One region of the Bacillus sp. 5RYD7K genome, then DNA from elsewhere that is predicted to be linked to it. Evidence: predicted binding sites of a transcription regulator. Region 1 holds the regulator's gene; each other region holds the start of a gene.
What was found. The regulator LexA, encoded in region 1, represses DNA repair genes until DNA is damaged. The targets are predictions, from matches to a motif close to CGAACATATGTTCG.
Positions count from the first base shown of each region.

Region 2: a site for LexA is predicted at 2,523-2,536, ahead of ruvA (Holliday junction branch migration protein RuvA). Genes of this name have one in related genera too.
Region 3: a site for LexA is predicted at 4,282-4,295, ahead of ACQE26_RS12325 (DNA polymerase IV). Genes of this name have one in related genera too.

Region 1 covers NZ_CP191200.1:2,970,542-2,976,801, forward strand. The annotation lists gene sirA (sporulation inhibitor of replication protein SirA) at 1-71, opposite strand, end outside; gene tkt (transketolase) at 222-2,225, opposite strand; gene ACQE26_RS14820 (DUF896 domain-containing protein) at 2,392-2,625, opposite strand; gene ACQE26_RS14825 (YneB family resolvase-like protein) at 2,694-3,344, opposite strand; gene yneA (cell division suppressor protein YneA) at 3,360-3,671, opposite strand; gene lexA (transcriptional repressor LexA) at 3,824-4,444, shown strand; gene ACQE26_RS14840 (hypothetical protein) at 4,495-4,752, shown strand; gene ACQE26_RS14845 (hypothetical protein) at 4,784-5,212, opposite strand; gene ACQE26_RS14850 (YndM family protein) at 5,371-5,820, shown strand; gene ACQE26_RS14855 (prohibitin family protein) at 5,847-6,260, opposite strand, start outside.
Region 2 covers NZ_CP191200.1:2,139,415-2,145,674, reverse strand. The annotation lists gene queA (tRNA preQ1(34) S-adenosylmethionine ribosyltransferase-isomerase QueA) at 1-619, opposite strand, end outside; gene ACQE26_RS10780 (DUF2905 domain-containing protein) at 645-845, opposite strand; gene ruvB (Holliday junction branch migration DNA helicase RuvB) at 838-1,842, opposite strand; gene ruvA (Holliday junction branch migration protein RuvA) at 1,853-2,458, opposite strand; gene bofC (sporulation cell-cell signaling protein BofC) at 2,593-3,069, opposite strand; gene ACQE26_RS10760 (hypothetical protein) at 3,235-3,354, opposite strand; gene ACQE26_RS10755 (YhcN/YlaJ family sporulation lipoprotein) at 3,479-4,072, opposite strand; gene safA (spore coat assembly protein SafA) at 4,218-5,423, opposite strand; gene nadA (quinolinate synthase NadA) at 5,550-6,260, opposite strand, start outside.
Region 3 covers NZ_CP191200.1:2,472,516-2,478,775, forward strand. The annotation lists gene coaA (type I pantothenate kinase) at 1-581, shown strand, start outside; gene ACQE26_RS12300 (VOC family protein) at 606-1,001, shown strand; gene ACQE26_RS12305 (DUF4083 family protein) at 1,003-1,170, opposite strand; gene ACQE26_RS12310 (AI-2E family transporter) at 1,231-2,301, opposite strand; gene ACQE26_RS12315 (YqzH family protein) at 2,375-2,581, opposite strand; gene ACQE26_RS12320 (YolD-like family protein) at 2,683-3,027, opposite strand; gene ACQE26_RS12325 (DNA polymerase IV) at 3,042-4,268, opposite strand; gene ACQE26_RS12330 (GNAT family N-acetyltransferase) at 4,484-4,954, shown strand; partial or broken gene ACQE26_RS12335 (antibiotic biosynthesis monooxygenase family protein) at 4,967-5,238, shown strand; gene ACQE26_RS12340 (GNAT family N-acetyltransferase) at 5,235-6,185, shown strand.

The sequences.
Region 1 (6,260 bases):
GCGGTTTCCCGACCGAAGTAGTGGTTCGCAAACTCATCCTTAATCAGGTGCGTATAGTAATGACGTTCCATTTCCTCATCCCCTTTTACAGCGCTGTGTATTGCTTTCTATTATACAAAAGGAGAAAAGAAAGAATTGTCTATTACTGTTACGGCGACCCTTCTATTTTTGTCGTATATACAGGAAAAAGAGGATGATTTGACTCATCCTCTTTTGTTTCTTTATTTGTTTAGCAGTTTCTTCACGCGGTCAGCCACGTTTTCTGCAGTAAACCCGTATTCTTTCATAATTGTTTCTCCCGGAGCTGAAGCACCGAAACGGTCAATTGCGAGAACGTCTCCTTCAAGACCGGTAAATTTGCCCCATCCGAAGCTTGATCCCATTTCAATCGCAAGACGTTTCGTCACATTCGGAGGAAGTACGCTGTTTTTGTACTCGGCCGATTGTTTTTCGAAACGGTCCCAGCTCGGCATGCTGACTACAGATACATGAATATTTTCGTCAGCAAGCTTCGCCTGTGCTTCAATCGCAAGTCCGACTTCAGAACCTGTCGCCAAAAGAAGGGCGTCCGGTGAATCAGTTTTTGCTTTGGAAACGGTATAAGCCCCTTTTTCTACTCCGGCATACGCTTCTTCAGCCTGCTGATCAATTGTCGGCAGGTTTTGGCGTGTCAACACAAGAGCTGTCGGATGATCCTGGCTTTGAACGGCTAGCTTCCACGCAGCTGCGGTTTCATTTCCGTCAGCAGGTCTGATTACAGAAAGGTTAGGAAGCGCGCGTAAAGATGCAAGCTGCTCAATCGGTTCGTGAGTCGGTCCGTCTTCTCCTACGGCAATACTGTCATGCGTAAATACATAAGTGACAGGAAGCCCCATTAATGACGCCAGACGAATAGCAGGTCTTAAATAATCTGAGAACACAAAGAATGTGCCGCCGAATACGCGGAGGCCGCCGTGAAGCGCCATTCCGTTTAAAGCAGCGCCCATCGCAAATTCACGGACACCGAACCAGAAGTTTTTCCCGGCGTAGTCTTTGGCCGTGAAGTCCCCTGCGTTTTTGATTGTCGTTTTGTTTGAACCCGCAAGGTCAGCAGATCCCCCGACAAAGAAAGGAATTTTCTTGGCGATGCCGTTCAGCACCTCACCTGAAGATGCGCGGGAAGCAAGGCTGCTGCCTTTTTCATAGACAGGAATTTCCTGATCCCAGTCTTTCGGCAGCTCGCCTTTCATGCCGAGTGACAGCTGTTCAGCAAGCTCAGGATATTTTTCCTTATATGCCGCGAACTGTTCATTCCATTCCTGTTCTTTTTTCGCACCGGCTTCTTTTACAGCTTCGTTGAAATGCGCGTATACTTCTTCTGGAACATAAAAATCTTCTTCAAACGTCCAAGCGTACGCTTCTTTAGTCAGCTTGCTCTCTTCTAGTCCTAGCGGAGCGCCGTGAACACCGGATGTGCCCGCGCGGTTTGGAGAACCGAAACCGATTGTCGTTTTCACTTCAATTAATGTTGGTTTTTTATCATTCTGGCGCGCTTTTTCAATTGCAGCCGTCAATTCAGCGATGTTATTTCCGTCCTCAACATAAAGGACTTCCCAGTTCATGGCTTCAAAACGCTGTTTTACATTTTCAGAGAAAGATCGATTTAAATCGCCGTCTAAAGAAATATCATTAGAATCGTATAATACAATCAGGCGGCCTAATTCCAGATGGCCTGCTAGAGAAGCGGCTTCAGAAGAAATGCCTTCCATCAAATCGCCGTCTCCACAAATACTATATGTATAATGATCAACTACGTTGAATGAATCACGGTTATATGTTTCAGCCAGATGGCGTTCTGCAATTGCCATTCCCACTGCCATAGCGATACCCTGTCCCAAAGGCCCGGTCGTTGCGTCGACTCCGGCTGTATGCCCGAACTCCGGATGTCCCGGTGTTTTGCTTCCCCATTGACGGAACTGTTTCAGGTCTTCAATGCTGAGGTCATACCCGCTTAAATGCAGCATGCTGTACAAAAGCATTGAACCGTGTCCTGCTGATAAAACAAAGCGGTCGCGGTTAAACCATCCCGGATTCTGCGGATTTACATTCATAAACTTCGTCCACAGCGTGTAAGCCATCGGAGCAGCTCCCATCGGCATGCCCGGGTGTCCGGAATTAGCTTTTTCAATTGCGTCTATAGATAGTGTACGTATGGTGGCAACTGATTTCTTTTCAATTGTATCCATTATAATCCCCTTCCTTATTGTTGTACCTTTTCATCATAAAGCGATGCTGACTTTTTCTCAACTCTTTCAGCTTAAATTTGAGATAAACTTGTTGAAAATTGTCGCAAATCACAGCCTGATATTAGTATATACGAAAAAAGAATACGTATTGCCGTATTCTTTCTGTTTAATGAAGATTATTTTTCTGTTGTTCCCTTTTTAATTTTTCAGGAGTGACATCATTACCCTCCGGATCAATAACTTTTACGCTCTTTAACGTATTTTTCATTGAGGAGCGGAACCCTTTCAAATACTCCTGGCGAAGCTTTTGCTGTTCGGCTTTTTCCTCATCTGTTATCGTGTTTGATTTAGCTTTTTGAGCCAATTCGTTAATTCTTGCGATTTTTTCTTTAGAAATCATAATAAGCTCCTTTGGTGCGTGTTGATTATATACTACTAAAACATCATCTTTTTTACAACTGAAGCATGTCAGCTGCCTTCGCTGTCTGCGATATATTCCTGAAAACGCCGGTGAACCGTGGCTTTGGATACATCATAGCCGAATCCTCTTAAGGTGGCGGCGATTTCTGCAAAGGTAAGCTTGTTGGCTCTCAGCCTGATAATTTCCGAAACAGGGACCTCTTTTTTTTCTTTTCCGCTGTTTTCATGTCTGTTTTTCAGATTCCGTTCAGGTTTATAGCCATTTTTTACGGCTCTTTTCATTCCCCGCCGGATTTTCATATTGTGAATTTTCCTTTGATATTCCTCCACAATACTGACGATTTCGAGTACCATCGTATCAGCTTCGGAAAGCTCCAGCTCGCCTTTATGAGCCGTCGTATATATCTTTACGTTCTCCCTGTAAATACAATGCAAAAGCGCGATCTTGGCGTTTCCTCTTCCCAGTCTTGTTTCATCCTGCACCAATATCGCGTCAATATGTGACTTTTTAATTTCATCAAGCATTTCAAATACTCCGTCGCGGTCCATTTCGTAACCGCTGGCTTTCTCTGAAATGACTTTTACGACTTCCATGCCGTTTGCCGCAGCGATCTCACTGAGCTCCTCTTCCTGTCTTTTTAAAGACGTCTGCTGCTGTTCTTTGTTTGTGCTTACCCGGGCATAAATGAGCGCCTTCATTTCTCTCTTTCCTCTCTAATTGACAATGGCCAGCTGATATACGGCCGGATGCTCCTTCTTAACCGGAAGAATAAGTTCGTCTCCGGGCTTTATATCAGCAGTTTGGAGATGATTATTCTCCGTCACCCACTCAATGAAATCTTCTTTGTTAATATTTTTCTTCTCTGCTACTTGATCCGCAAGTGACCACAGAGTATCTCCGTCCTGAACCTTTATTTTAACATATTGGCTGAGCGCCTGATCATTTCCCGTACATGAAACAAGTAAAATAACAGCACTTAAAATCGCAGTAAACAGTCCGACAAATATGATAGATTCCTTCGCCATTTAAACAACCTCCAGAATGTTTGTTCGCTTTTTATACCTTTCAGTATATACGAACAAATGTTTCTGTCAATCGTTTTTTTCGAACCTATGTTTGTACTGTCAGGAAAATCATGCTATAATCTACTTAAAATCGACGTTTTGAGGTGCGAAATATGACGAAGCTATCAAAAAGGCAGCTTGATATCCTGCGTTTTATTAAAGAAGAGGTAAAAACGAAAGGATATCCGCCTTCTGTAAGAGAGATAGGAGAAGCAGTAGGACTGGCTTCCAGTTCAACCGTGCACGGACATTTGGCGCGGCTGGAGACAAAAGGCCTGATCAGACGGGACCCTACTAAACCGAGAGCGATTGAGGTATTGGATGAAGAAGAAGTCCAAATTCCGAAAAGCCAGGTTGTCAATGTTCCGGTCATCGGGAAAGTGACGGCGGGTATTCCGATTACGGCTGTTGAAAATATCGACGAGTATTTTCCGCTTCCTGACAGGATGGTTCCTCCGGGAGAACACGTATTCATGTTAGAAATCATGGGAGAAAGTATGATTGACGCCGGCATTTTTGACAAAGATTACGTCATTGTCAAACAGCAGAACACGGCCAATAACGGGGAAATCGTGGTGGCTATGACCGAAGATGATGAAGCCACGGTCAAGCGCTTCTATAAAGAAGACAATTATGTGCGGCTGCAGCCGGAAAATCCGACGATGGAACCGATTATCCTGCAAAACGTAAGCATTTTAGGGAAAGTGATCGGCGTATTCAGAGCCGTTCATTAATTCTATTAAACTTTATTTATCGTAAAACCCCTTTCAGAGGGGTTTTACTTTTGCATAAAAAAGAGCAGATTCGCCCTGGCTTAAGAAACGAACCTGCTAAGGAGGAAAAACTTACATCTTTATTATCCGGCATCTCACTTTTGAAGTCAATAAATAATGTTTCTCTAAGGAAACTTTTTATCTATTTTTCAACTTTTGTATTTGTGCGGGCTGATTTTGATATATATTTATCTTCATCTGGAGCGGACGGATTACATTATATTCATGAATATTTAGTGCATAGTACAATAAGTTTTGACGAGATGTAAAAAAACCCGCTGCCTTTGCGGGTATCTATTTTCAATCAAAATGATAATATTCCACGCCGTATAACCCTTTAATATGGACAGGTTCACAGTCGTTTGAAGAGCTTTCAATCAGAATCCTGTATTTGTGATGCGGATCAATTGATTTTTTGTCCTGGGCACTTAGGTTTAACCAGCTGCCGCTGTAGCTTTTAGAACTTAATGTATAAAAGTTTCCGTTCAGTGCCATCCGCTGGAGTTTCACGTTTAAATTGCATGAAGAATTGTTCACAATGGTGAACTTGTATCCTAATAGGTAATCATCAGCTGATACAGCCCCCGGATTTTCAATAAAAAACTCTTTTACATCTCCCTCCATAATGAAGCTTGTTTTTGATCCGAATCCAGTGGTAGCCGCTTCAGCTGAGTGTACTCCGCAAAAACATAATAAAAAAACAGCAATACATATCCACCATTTTTTCAATTTTGCATCCCCCTTTTTTTTACATATTTTAACTTGTGAATATGGTGATGTCTATTTACATTTTATTAAAACGCACACTTTATAACCACTATATACCAGTTTAAAAATTTGCTGATTGCCTACAATGAAGACTAAACGAAATAACGAAGGTGGTTCAAATGAAACATGTAATTGCTTTCGCTTCTAAAACGGCGCTCACACTTGCTTTGCTGTACATTGTTCTGGATCTGATGTACCAAGTAACTTTTTTAAACGTTCTGTTTATTACCTTGATCTTAAGTTTGATCACTTACTTTTTGGGTGATTGCATGATTCTGCCGAGAACAAGCAATTTTACAGCCGTTGCAGCTGATTTCGGAATTTCATTCATTATATTATGGATATTTCTAATGAACATTGGCGGGTTTAATGTCTCTCCTGCCGCGGCATCGGTTATCTCTGCACTTTGCATTTCTGTTTTTGAGGCATTTTTTCACCGATATTTGCAGCAATATGTGCTTCCCGAAGATTATCAGGACACAACAGGGACAGACAGCACACTATTGAGCTATCAAACCGAGGCGTCTGAAGAATTGGTGCCGGAAAAAGACCCTCAGGAAAAAACATAAAAAGGAGGCATCCGCCTCCTTTCTTTTTATTTTTGCTTCTGATCGTCCAGCGGCAGCTGGAGCAGTGAGTCTGTGCCTGTCGCTTTCGGTGTTTTTCCGTCCCATTTTTCAATCCATTTATATTTGATCATTTCATCAGACATTGATTTTTTTATGATTTGGTTATAATCAGCGATCCCTTCCGCTTCAATTTTTTTCTTTTTCGCTTCTGCTTCAGCTATTTTAATTTCAGTCTGCGTCCGTTCAAGCTCCTGTGAAGACTTCACTCTTGCATCAATAGCTTCCTGTGTGGCTTTATCCGGCTTCGGTACGCCAAGCGTCAGATCATCAATTAAAAATCCAAGGTTCTTCATATCCTCAGCAAACCTTTTTTGAACATCGGCAGCGGCTTCTGCAGATTTTTGCCCGTATGTGTCAATAACCGAGTATTTGCTGATTGA
Region 2 (6,260 bases), 830 kb from region 1:
CAACGTGCAGGGTGATAAATTCAATCCGCACACCCTTTTGCTTCAGCTCGTCCAGAATCTCTTCCGTAAAATGAAGTCCGGCAGTCGGAGCTGCGGCGGACCCGATTTCTTTTGAAAAGACGGTCTGATACCGTTCTTTATCATCAAGCTGCTCTTTAATGTAAGGAGGAAGCGGCATTTCACCGAGCGATTCAAGCACTTCGTAAAAAATCCCGTCATACCGGAATTCTATTTTCCGGCCGCCGTGATCAAGTTCCTCCGTGCAGACCGCTGTCAGCCGGCCGTCCCCAAATGTCAGGACCGTTCCTTTTTTTACGCGTTTCGCCGGCTTTACAAGCGTTTCCCATGTATCATTTTCTTCCTGTTTTAATAACAGGAGCTCCACTTTCGCTCCCGTATCTTCTTTTGTGCCGAATAATCTGGCAGGGAGCACACGGGTATTGTTCAAGACGAGGCAATCCCCTTCTTTAAAAAAGCTGACAATCTCTTTAAATGAACTGTCCGTCAGACCGCCCGTCTGTTTGTCAAGCACCATCAGCCGCGATGCGTCACGCTCTTTCAGCGGCACTTGGGCAATGAGGCGTTCAGGCAGTTCAAAATCAAATAAATCGACTTTCATCATTTCACCTTTATTCTGTCTATTGTTATTTCATTCTGCCGAAAAAATTGAGCAGGATGGATAGTATCACACTGATTACAATACAAGTAACAACGGGAAAGAAAAATGTGACATTTCCCTTTTTAACGAAAATATCTCCGGGCAGCCGTCCGACAAAGTGCCAGACTGCGCCGGCAATAAGCAAAACAGCACCGAGAACCATGAGAACCTTCGGAAAATCAGTCACAGGCGGGTGCCTCCAATCGAAAATGCTCATACACAGCCGGGGTCACGACCCGTCCCCTCGGCGTCCTCTGAAGAAATCCGATCTGCAGCAGATACGGTTCGTACACATCCTCTATTGTATGCGGTTCTTCGCCGATTGTCGCGGAAATCGTATCAAGGCCGACCGGACCGCCGCTGAATTTTTCAATCATGCCCATCAGCAGCTTGTGGTCAATATGATCAAGGCCGAGCGCATCGACTTGAAGACGTTCGAGCGCGTCGTGAGCGATTTCTTCCGTGATGCGGCTGTCGCCGAGCACCTGGGCAAAATCTCTCACCCTTCTGAGAAGCCGGTTTGCAACCCGCGGCGTTCCCCTTGACCGTCTGGCAATTTCCAGAGCCGGCGCTTCTTCGATATCCACTTCAAATACTTCAGCCGTTCGTGACACGATATCTGTCAGCTCTTCCTGCGTATAGTATTCAAGGCGCGACAGCACCCCGAACCGGTCTCTGAGCGGTGCGGTCAATAATCCCACCCTGGTCGTCGCTCCTACCAGCGTAAAAGGCGGAAGGTCAAGACGGACGGAGCGGGCGGACGGGCCTTTACCAATGACGATATCAAGGCAGAAATCCTCCATCGCCGGGTACAGCACTTCTTCAATTGAACGGTTCAGCCTGTGAATTTCGTCTATAAACAGCACATCTCCGGGTTCAAGCGCCGTCAGAATGGCTGCCAAGTCTCCCGGCCTTTCAATGGCCGGCCCTGACGTCGTCCGCATCTCCACACCCATCTCATTGGCCACGATCGACGCAAGCGTTGTTTTTCCGAGACCCGGAGGCCCATATAAAAGAACGTGGTCAAGCGTTTCCTGCCTCATTTTCGCCGCATCGATAAACACGCGCAGATTTTCTTTCACCTTCTTTTGGCCGATGTACTGGGCGAGATTCTGCGGCCTGAGGCTTTGCTCGATTATTGATTCATGGCTGTCTGCTTCACTTGAAACGAGCCGTTCATCCATGAACATCACCTTACTTTAATAATTTTTGCAATGCTTTTTTCACATATTGATCTGTTGAAAGCGCCGTTTCCTCTTTTAAGTGAGGAAGCACTTTTTTAATTTCTTTTTCGGCGTAGCCGAGAACCCTGAGCGCTTCAAGCGCCTCGTCAAGCGCCGTTTCAGCCTCTTGTTTTTCAATGCGCGCTTCATGATTGAACAGATTGTCAATCATTTCAGGCACGACATCGGCCAGTTTGCCTTTTAAATCAAGAATAATCTGCCGCGCCGTCTTTTTGCCCACACCCGGAAATTTCACCAAAAAGGCTTCATCTTCCTGTTCAATCGCTTCGATGACGGCTCCCGGATCACCGGAACCGAGAATGGCGAGCGCCCCTTTCGGCCCGATGCCGGTGACGTTCAGCAGCTTTGTGAAAAGCGCTTTTTCTTCCCTGGTTGAAAAGCCGTACAGAGAAAAGGCGTCTTCTTTTATATGATGATACGTAAAAATGGTCTCTTGATTGCTTACCTTATAAATAAACGGATTCGGAGTGAAGACCTGATAGCCGATTCCGCCGTTTTCAATCACGATGTATTGGGGAGATACGTAATCAATCGTCCCCTTCACGAATTCAATCACACCTATTCACCTCTTTGACTGCTTATCATTGTAACACAAAAACAGCCAAAGTCTTATAGAAAAGTTAACGTATGTTCGCTTTGACACCTTCCGTTCAGAAAAAAAAGACATGTGTCACATGTCTTGCGTCAAAGTCAGCCGCTGTAAGTCTTAATATGATCGATCACGCTCTCAAACTCCGCTTTTGTCCTGTACGGTATACCGTGTTCCAAATGCTTTTGCAACCGGCTTTCCAACCGCTCTAAATCAATTTGGAAGAAAGACTGGATCGGCTCCGACAGCGATCCGGGACGGCCGTGAAAAGTGGAAATCACCCCTCCGTCCGTGACACCGATATAACCGTTTACCTTACTGAGCGGAGAAATATCATCAACATGCTTACGGAAAAGAACGAAGCCTTTTTTCTGCTCAACGAGCGTCCAGCCGGCGTATGCGGCCCAAAAGTCTTCCATCGCCAAAACGGTTTCATCCGTATGTTCGATGCCGACATCACCGTCAAGATAGACTTTTTCCAGCTGGACGTGCACCCGAAGCGGCCCGTAATGCTCGACCTCTGCCCCGTATGCATCGTTTCCTCCGCAAATCAGGACTGCAGCTGATAAGATAAACATAAATAAAAGACGCCCACCGCAAATTCGTTTCACCAATAACACCTCTTTATTCAATCAAACTCTTGATGCTAGTTTGACCAAAGATACCGGTGCTTAACCGTTTTCTTTCTTTTGACTGCTTCGCCGAAAAAAAAGCAGCCCTCTAATAAAGGCTGCCCCGCTTTATTATGCCCGGCCGGCTGATATCAGTTTCATCTGTCCGGGCGTCAGTTTGAGTCGGTATCCTCTTACGGTCAAATACACAGTTTTTGTCCCGCGGCTTTTGTCGCACTCCGTTTTTTTCATCCCAGCCCCTCCGTTACGTTTTATTTAGCTTTTATGTTAACAGCGCAATATAAAGAGCGTTTTAAGACTATGTAAAGAAATGATGAAAAAAATACTGCCGGATGAAATCATCCGGCAGTCCCGTCTAACGGCTGTTTTTGTTCATGTCTTGAAGCTTTGTAAAAGTGGCGTTATCAGTAAATACTTGAATTGCGCGGCCGTCCGCGAATTTTTTGGCTGCATGTTTGACATGTTGATCATCATTTTTCGTAAAAGGATGATTTGTTCTGACAGCAATGACGACTCTTGTGTCAGTCACGACGACCTGACTATCCTGTACGCCTTTTACTTTTTTCACGCGGTTTGCAATTTTTGCCGCCATTCTGATGTTTTCGGCATTGTCATACCCATTATAAGACATAGCGGCCGGCGGCGTATTGGCGTTGCGGCCGTTATATGTGCCGTCCGTTGTTAACGGAACCCCGTTATTCGGCGTATTTCGGTAAGACACGTTTGTCGTATCCCGGCGGCCGTTTCGGTTTTCCATCATTTCGGAAACAGGTCCTTGATGGTCCATTCCGTACTGGCGTCTGCCGTTATCATTGTCATTTGAATAATACCCGACCGGACGTGTTGTCTGATTGTAGCGTCCGTCATTCATGGCATTATTTGCTCCGCATGCCGTTAAACTTGCAGTCACGGCTAAAACGCCTGCGATTGTCATCAGTTTTTTGCCCAATGGAAAAACCCCCCGTGGATTCATCGCTGTGTGAGCGTTTCCGCTCATGTTTAGGATGTGCGGCCGACGGCGGGTTTAAGCTTGTCAGTTATGTCCAGTCTTCTTCGGACATAAAAAAAGGAACGACATACATCGTCCCGATACATTAGTCTTCATCTTCCTCCGGCCGTCCGAATACTTGATTTGGACTCGGCTGATTCGGCGCGGCATTGGGATTTGCTCCGCCGTAAGGCATAAAATATCCGGCACTTGCGCCCACATTCGGATATGGCTGCACAGGCATATTGGCGTGATGGTGATGTGAACCATGATGATGTGAACCGTGGTGGTGATGATGGTGATGATGCGAATCATTGCAGCCGCAATCATCGTCCTTAAATTTCCCATCGTGATGAGGCTCGTTTGCGTAATGTGATGAATAGCCGCCGTAATACGGCATATGTCCGTATGGAGCACCGCCGAAACCAGATGCAAAACCATCAAAATGCTCTGCATTTTCATGGGCCAGGTTTTCATATTCACCGTAACCCGCTTGCGGCCCAAATCCCGGATGATGGAATCCGTACGGTAACGGCATCGGCATTACCGGAAAGCCTCCAAAACCTCCTCCAAAACCGCCGAAACCTCCGCCTACCGGGAAGCACGGATGGCATAGTCCCGAACCCGGCAGCATCGGTGTCACCGGAACCGGACAAGGACAAGGCATGCACGGAATCGGGTAATGCATAAAAGGCGGTTCAACGGCCGGCATATTCGGAAATGGGACATTCGGGATGTTTGGCATGTTCGGCAGATGATAAGCTGCGTTTTCTTCTTCCATCTTTCCGGCTTCAGGCGCCTTTGGCATATTCGGGTAATTCGCGTTTTCCATGTTGATCATTTCCTCCTGTTGTGGAATGTTATTGTCATGCTCTTTTTCTTTCGGCTCGACAAAATGTGTCACCGGTTCCTCCGGCTTAGGAGGCGACCACGGCTGAAACAGCTGATTGGTCGGATAATACTGATTCATATCAGCTTCCGGCAGCACATTTTCATGCTTTTCAGGGATCGGCGGCACATACGGAATTGACGGCTTTGGTTCTTCCGGTATGGTGTCTTCGATATCCACAACTGATTTCGGTTTTTCTTTAGCATATGGATGCTCATGCTTATGCGCAGACGTTCCGAAGTTTGCCTTTGGTTCTTTTCTGACCGGAACGGCTTCTGAAGGCACCTTTATCTTCATTCCAGGCATAATTAAGTCTGGATTGCTCAGCTGATTATTCAATTTCTTTAATTCTTCAAAATCAACTCCGTATTTTTCAGCTATTTTCCAGAGCGAATCGCCTTTTTGAACGATATGAATTTTCAACGTTTTCCCCTCCTATGCACAAAACGTGAACGGTACATTTGTCATTACAATACGTTTCTTCACACTATATGCAGGCGAGCTGGGCATGATGATAAAAAATTTGGAAAGGAGGGGAGTTTTTTATTTTTACGTATGGCTCAGCATTCTGTTCAACGCACGAAGCGCTTCTGTCCGAACCGCTTCCGGAACCTTAATGACACCCTTCGGCTCGCCTTTTTCAAGCTGCTCAAGCGACCACAATAAATGCGGAAGGTCGATTCTGTTCATTGTCAGACACGGACACATATCCGGATTCAGTGATTCAATCTGTTTATCCGGGTGCGATTGAATGAGGCGCTGCACAAGATTCATTTCCGTACCGACAGCCCACTTGCTTCCCGGCTCAGCCTGTTCAATCGTATCAATAATGTATTTGGTAGATCCGCTGTCATCACTTAGCGAGACCACTTCCCGCGAACATTCCGGGTGAACGATAATGCGGATGTCAGAATCCCGCTGCCGCAGCTGAGAAATATTTTCCGCTGTGAATTTTTCGTGTACGGAGCAATGTCCTTTCCAAAGGATGACCTTAATGTTTTCCGGGTGGTCAGTAAGCAATCGGTTCTGAGCCGGGTTCCATACAGCCATTTCTGTCAGCGGAATGCCGAGGTCATATGCTGTATTTCTGCCTAAATGCTGATCCGGCAAAAATAAAATTCTTTCCTTTTGTTTAAAAGCCCATTCCAGCACGCTCCGGGCATTCGAAGAAGTGACGGTCGCTCCGCCGTGCCGCCCGACGAATGCTTTAATTTCCGCCGTCGAGTTAACATATGTTAACGGAATGATGGTGTTACCGTA
Region 3 (6,260 bases), 500 kb from region 1:
CGGACGGTTTCTTGTATCCGACGGCGGAATTAAAAAGGAAAAACCTTCTGTCCAGAAAGGGATTCCCGGAAAGTTACGACGTGAAAGCGCTGCTAGAGTTTCTGAATGATATAAAGTCAGGGAAAGAGAGAGTGGAGGCGCCCGTATATTCCCATCTTACCTATGACAGGGAAGAGGGCGCCGTCGAAGTGGTCGAAGGTGCGGATATCGTTATTATCGAAGGAATCAACGTCTTGCAGTCGCCGACCTTAGAGGACGACAGGGAAGATCCGCGGATTTTTGTATCGGATTTCTTTGATTTTTCAATTTATGTGGATGCCGAAGAAAGCCGGATTTTTACGTGGTATTTGGAGCGTTTCCGTCTTTTGAGGGAAACCGCTTTTCAGGACCCGGCCTCTTATTTTCATAAATTTAAGGATTTATCTGATGCAGAAGCGGATACCATGGCCGCCTCCATTTGGGAGAGCGTCAACCGTCCGAATCTGTATGAAAATATTCTGCCGACAAAATTCAGGTCGGATTTGATTTTGAGAAAAGGTGACGGCCATAAAGTTGAAGAGGTGCTGGTAAGGCGTGTGTGATGTGAGGAGGAAGCGAATATGATGATGCATCATATTGAATTGTATGTATCTGACTTGAAAGCCTCCGCCCGGTTTTGGGGATGGTTTTTAGGTGAGCTCGGTTATAGGGAATTTCAAAATTGGGACTCCGGCATCAGCTGGAAAAACGCAGGATTTTATGTTGTGCTTGTCCAGACAAAGGAGCGTTTTTTAACACCGGAGTACCACAGATGCCGGGTCGGGCTGAACCATCTGGCTTTTCATGCCGCATCAAGAGAGCAGGTTGACGAGATGACGGAAAAGCTGCTTGCCAGAGGATGCCCCGTGCTTTACAGGGATCGCCATCCATATGCAGGCGGAAGCACGCATTACGCCGTATTCACAGAAGACCCGGATCGGATAAAGGTAGAGCTGGCTGCTCCTGCCTCTGATTCTGAATGAACTATGCCTTTTCGTTTTTTTCTTCGCGCAGCGCGTCGAGTTTCTTTTCGATTCTGTCCAATTGTATGCGGCGCTTGTTCAAGCTTCTGAATACATATATCACGGCAAACAGGAAAACCGCGGCTGCGGCGAATGAAATCAATTGAAAAATGACATCACCGATGTTCATCTTTTTACCTCCGTGTGCGGCGGGCTTCCTCAGCCCGTCGTTTTTCATTTTAGTGTCTCTCTAGCCTTGTTTTTTTCTCAGTATGAACAGTTTCTGCATGTGGCTTATGATCACCTTTGCAACCGCATATCCCGGAATGGCCAGCAGCATCCCGGCAATTCCTGAGAATTTGCCGGCGGCAAGCAGAAGAAAAATAATGGTCAGCGGGTGAATGTCCAGCTTCCGGCCCATAATTTGCGGGGAAATCAGCTGGCTTTCAAGCTGCTGGACAATGACGACAACCGTAATCACAAGCACCGCCTGCGTCGGTGAATCGAACAATCCGACAATGACTCCGGGAAATGTGCCGATCCAAGGTCCGATAAACGGAATCAGGTTTGTCACCATGGCGAACGCGCCCAGAACGAGCGGATAATCGAGCCCGATTATGAAATAGCCGATCGTGACGAGAACGCCGACACAGAAGCTGACGAGCAGCTGCCCTTGTATGTATGAACTGAGAGCCTCATCCATGTCTCGAAGGATTTGTTTTCCTTCCTTTTGATGTTTTTCCGGAAGAAGCCGGAGCAGCCGCCGGGGCGCTTTATTTCCTTCTTTTAACATATAATACAGCGCAAACGGAATAATGGCGGCGGTGATGGCGGCATTGGCAGCCGCACCGGCCAGGCTGCTGAGAGAATCAGCGATTGAACCGGAATAATTTGCGGCTTTGTCTGCTAATTTTTTGAAGGAATCCTCATGCTGAAGCCGGGAAAACCATTTACTGTCCTGGAGATGCCCGATCCAATTTTCAGCTTTTGCGGAAAGCTCGGGAATGTGATCTGTGAAGGCTGTAAACTGTTTTTGAACGGCAGGGCCCGCCGTGTAAAGGAAGAGGACAAAAAGGCCGGCTGTTCCCGCATAAATCGCTAAAATCGCGATTCCTTCGGGCAGCTTTAATTTCGCATGCAGCACTGTGACGAGCGGGCGGCACAAATAGTAAAGGACGCCCGATAATACAATGGGCGGAAACAAGGTTTTAACCGTAATCACAACAGGCTGGAACAAAAAGTCTATTAATGTTCCGAGATAAATGATGAGAAATAACAGCAGAACGGCATAGCCGATCTTGAAATAAGGCCCGACAGGCATATTCTGCACCACGCAATCTTTAAGGGTTTACTCTCGATCGTTTCCCTTATCGCCCGGCGCATAAACGTCCGTGTCAGGAGAACTGCCCCTGATTGGTGACGTAATCGTAGATAATATCTTCTACATGGGCATGGAGGTCCTCATCGGGTTCTTCGTTCCTTCTTTCTTCCAAAGCTTTTTTCAAACTCTGTTTTTCATAGGGGCTCAGCGGATCTGTCGACACATTCCGTCCATACTGGCGGAGGGCCTGTCCCAGCATTTTTTCTATAAATTGATCCATCGTATATTCTCCTATTCTTATCATTCATCTTTATTCTACTAAATATCATGTGATCCTCCCACTCTTCTATCATATTTTCTGTCAGGACGATTTAGGCTCTTTTATTCCAGTTCAGCTGAGAGAATAAGATGAAACGGCAGGGTTAACGCATCTTCATCGTTTATGATTTTTAAACGTTTTTCGTCATGCTTCACTTGTTTTACCCATCCCCAAAACCGGCGGGGGCCGTGTGCGGAAGCGTAGGTGACTGAGATGGCCCTGTCTTCTTCAATCGACGCCGCGATGATGCGGTTCATGTCGTTCATTTGCTCTTCGCTCAGTTCCGGCGGCCGGAATTCCCGTTCTTTTCGTTTCTTTGCAAGCAGCTGCTCCCGATGTTCGGGGAGCATCATCCGGCTTGATTCCCACATGACATTATACCCGGGTGTTAATTTGTTCGGATTCATGTATATCACCTCAATTATTTGTAATGCCCGCCGATTTTTTCAGCCCGGTGAAAGGCTTGGCCGGCCTCTGTCAGCGACGCGGCATGGAGCAGCGACGCCGGGCCGTACCGTTCATGGATATCATCCAATACTTTGCCGAGACTGATCTTTTTTTCCTGGGCATCGAACAGGCTCAGCTGAACATAATCACAGGGCTCCAGCTGGGAAAGGGAGACGCCGGCGCTGCGGACGGGCTCCCCGTTCCAATGCTCTTTAAAGAGCTTGACCGCCGTTTTAAAAATATCCATTCCGAAATTGGTCGGAGAGACGAGCTTTCTCTGTCTGTGAAAACCTGAAGGGAAATCAAAATCGGCGCCCCTGATGCTGACTGAAACCATATGGCCGATGTATTGTTTAAAACGGGCGCGGCGGGCCACTTCTTCGCTTAACTCCAGCAATACGACTTTGATATCCTCAAAGCGGCTGTAGTCTCTCGGAAGGGTCATGTTATGGCCGATCGCTTTTTGCCGGCTGTGCGTGTTGACGGTGACCGGAGAGGGATCGATGCCGCGGGCTGTCCGCTGAAGCAATTCGCCATTAATGCCCCAGCGCTTTTTCAGCAGTTCGGGAGGATGCCCGGCAAGCCCGCCGATTGTGCTGATGCCCATCCGCCTTAAATGATGCTCCATCCGTTTTCCGATGCCGAATAATTTTCCGACCGGCAGCGGCCACAGATCCTGCCTGATATTTGACATATCCAATCTGTGAATGCCGGATGCGTTTTTTTTGGCAAAATGGTCGCAAGCCATTTTCGCAAGCGCCTTATTCGGCCCGATGCCGACACGGGCATAAATACCGAATTCACGCATAATCGCTTGTTGAATGTTTTTGGCGATTGTAAAAGGATCACCGAACAGCCGCCTGCTCCCGGTCACGTCGAGAAACTGCTCATCGATGGAGTAGGGTTCTACAAGATCGGTATACCGCTCGAACAGCTCGGTAATCATAACGGAGACATCAATATACCGCTGCATCCGCGGACGGACGATAACGGCGTCTGGACATTTGGCCTGCGCTTCCCCCAGCCGTTCAGCGTTTTTTACGCCGTATCGTTTGGCGAGCGGACAAGCCGCAAGCACGACGCCGCTGCGTCTTTCGGGATCTCCCGAGACAATGACGGGCCGGTTTTTAAGATGAGGCGCTTCCGCTTTTTCCACAGACGCATAAAACGATTGCATATCAACAAGAAGAATATCAGCCATAAAAAAACCTCCGGGAACGTTTGTTCTGTTTTTTATTTTACCCGAACAATGACCGCGTTCATACTGGTAAATCATTCCCCGGTTGGAAGACGGGCTGATTCGTCCGCTTGAAAAGAAATCATTTACAATTGCAAACAACCCACATATAATTTTTTATATTCCAATGAAAGAAGCTGACATTCATTTTGCCGGACGAAAAGGAGAGTCAATCGATTATGGATATTCGAACAATTACCTCTGAAGACTATGAAATGGTTACGTCTGTTTTGAATGAATGGTGGGGCGGCAGGCAGATGAAAGACAAACTGCCGCGCTTGTTTTTTGAACATTTTCAGGACACAAGCTTTATTACGTTCGGGCCGGAGGGAATGACCGGTTTTTTAATCGGGTTTCAGTCACAATCAGACCCTGAGACGGCATATATTCATTTTTCCGGTGTGCATCCGGATTTCAGAAAAATGCAAATTGGAAAACAGCTCTATGACCGATTTATGGAGACGGTGAAAGAAAGGGGCTGCACAAAAGTCAATTGCGTGACGGCGCCTGTCAATAAAGTATCAATCGCCTATCATACAAAGTTAGGCTTTGAAGCTGAAAAAGGAACCAAGACCGTAAACGGAATCCCTGTTTTTGCGAATTATGACGGTCCGGGCCAGGATCGGATTCTGTTTGTGAAATACATATAGAGGAGGCCGAAAATGGGTTTTTTAGCTGACACGCCCAACCCGCCTTATGATGCGGTCATTTTTTCATCAGAAGGACAGCCGGGTTTTTTAGGAGCGGAAAGCGTTCGCGAAAAAACGGCTGCGGCATCACGGTTTCCTGCTGGGACAGCATGGATGCGATTAAACGGTGGAAAGACCGGGCGGCAAAACAAAAAGGAAAAAGCGCCTGGAATGAAGCGTACGCGGTCCGCATGACGAGGACGGAGCCGCAGCGGATGTTTGCGTCAAAAGGAGCGGAAGATTGATTGCATTTTTACAGCATAAAGAAGAACAGACGGCACGGGAAATTGCGGCGGTTCAGCGCTGCTCTTATCAAAAAGAAGCCGAGCTGATCGGCTTTTTCGGCATTCCCGGGCTGCATGAAACAGCCGAAGACATACAGCGGTCCCAGGAGACGTTTGCCGGTTTCAGAGTAAAAGATCGGCTCGCAGGCGTCATTTCGTATGAAAAAAAGGGATATGATCTTGTCATATGCCGGCTGACGGTGCACCCGTCCGGCTTTCGGAAAGGAATCGGACGGGCGCTCATTCAATTTGTGTTAGACGAGAACCGGGACGCCCAAAAAATAGAGACGGCTACCGCCAGCCAAAACGTTCCGGCAGTCTCTCTCTATTTAAAAGCAGGGTTCACGGAAGCCGGACAGACTGAGACGCCGGAAGGGCTGACTCTCTCATTTTTTCATCTTTATCCGAAGAGAAAAGCGGAAGTGATTCCGCATCAGCCGGAATGGAAAGAGATGTTTGAAAGAGAAAAGGCGGATTTGATCCGAATCTTCGGCCGCGCACTCCATTCGGTCAGCCACATCGGCAGCACCTCCATCCCCGGGATGGCCGCAAAACCCGTCATCGATATACTGGCGGAGGTCAAAGATATTTCGGATGCTGACCGATTCAGTCCGCAGTTGGAAGCACTCGGCTATGAGGCGAAAGGGGAAAACGGGATAGAAGGCCGGCGTTTCTTTCAAAAAGGCGGCAACAGGCGCACACACCACGTTCACATATACGAAACAGGCCATCCGGACGCGGGGCGTCATCTGCTGTTCCGGGATTACCTCACCGCAAAGCCTGAAAAAGCGGCTCAATACATGAAGCTGAAAAAGCGGCTCGCTGAGACATACCCGTACGATATGGCAAAGTATATTGAAGGGAAAAAGGACTGGATCAAGGCGGCTGAACAAGAGGCAAAGGACTAAGGAGAGCGGGCTGCTGTAAAGAAAGCAGAAACAATGCATACAGCGGTCCGGTATGCTACAATGGCGAAAATGAAA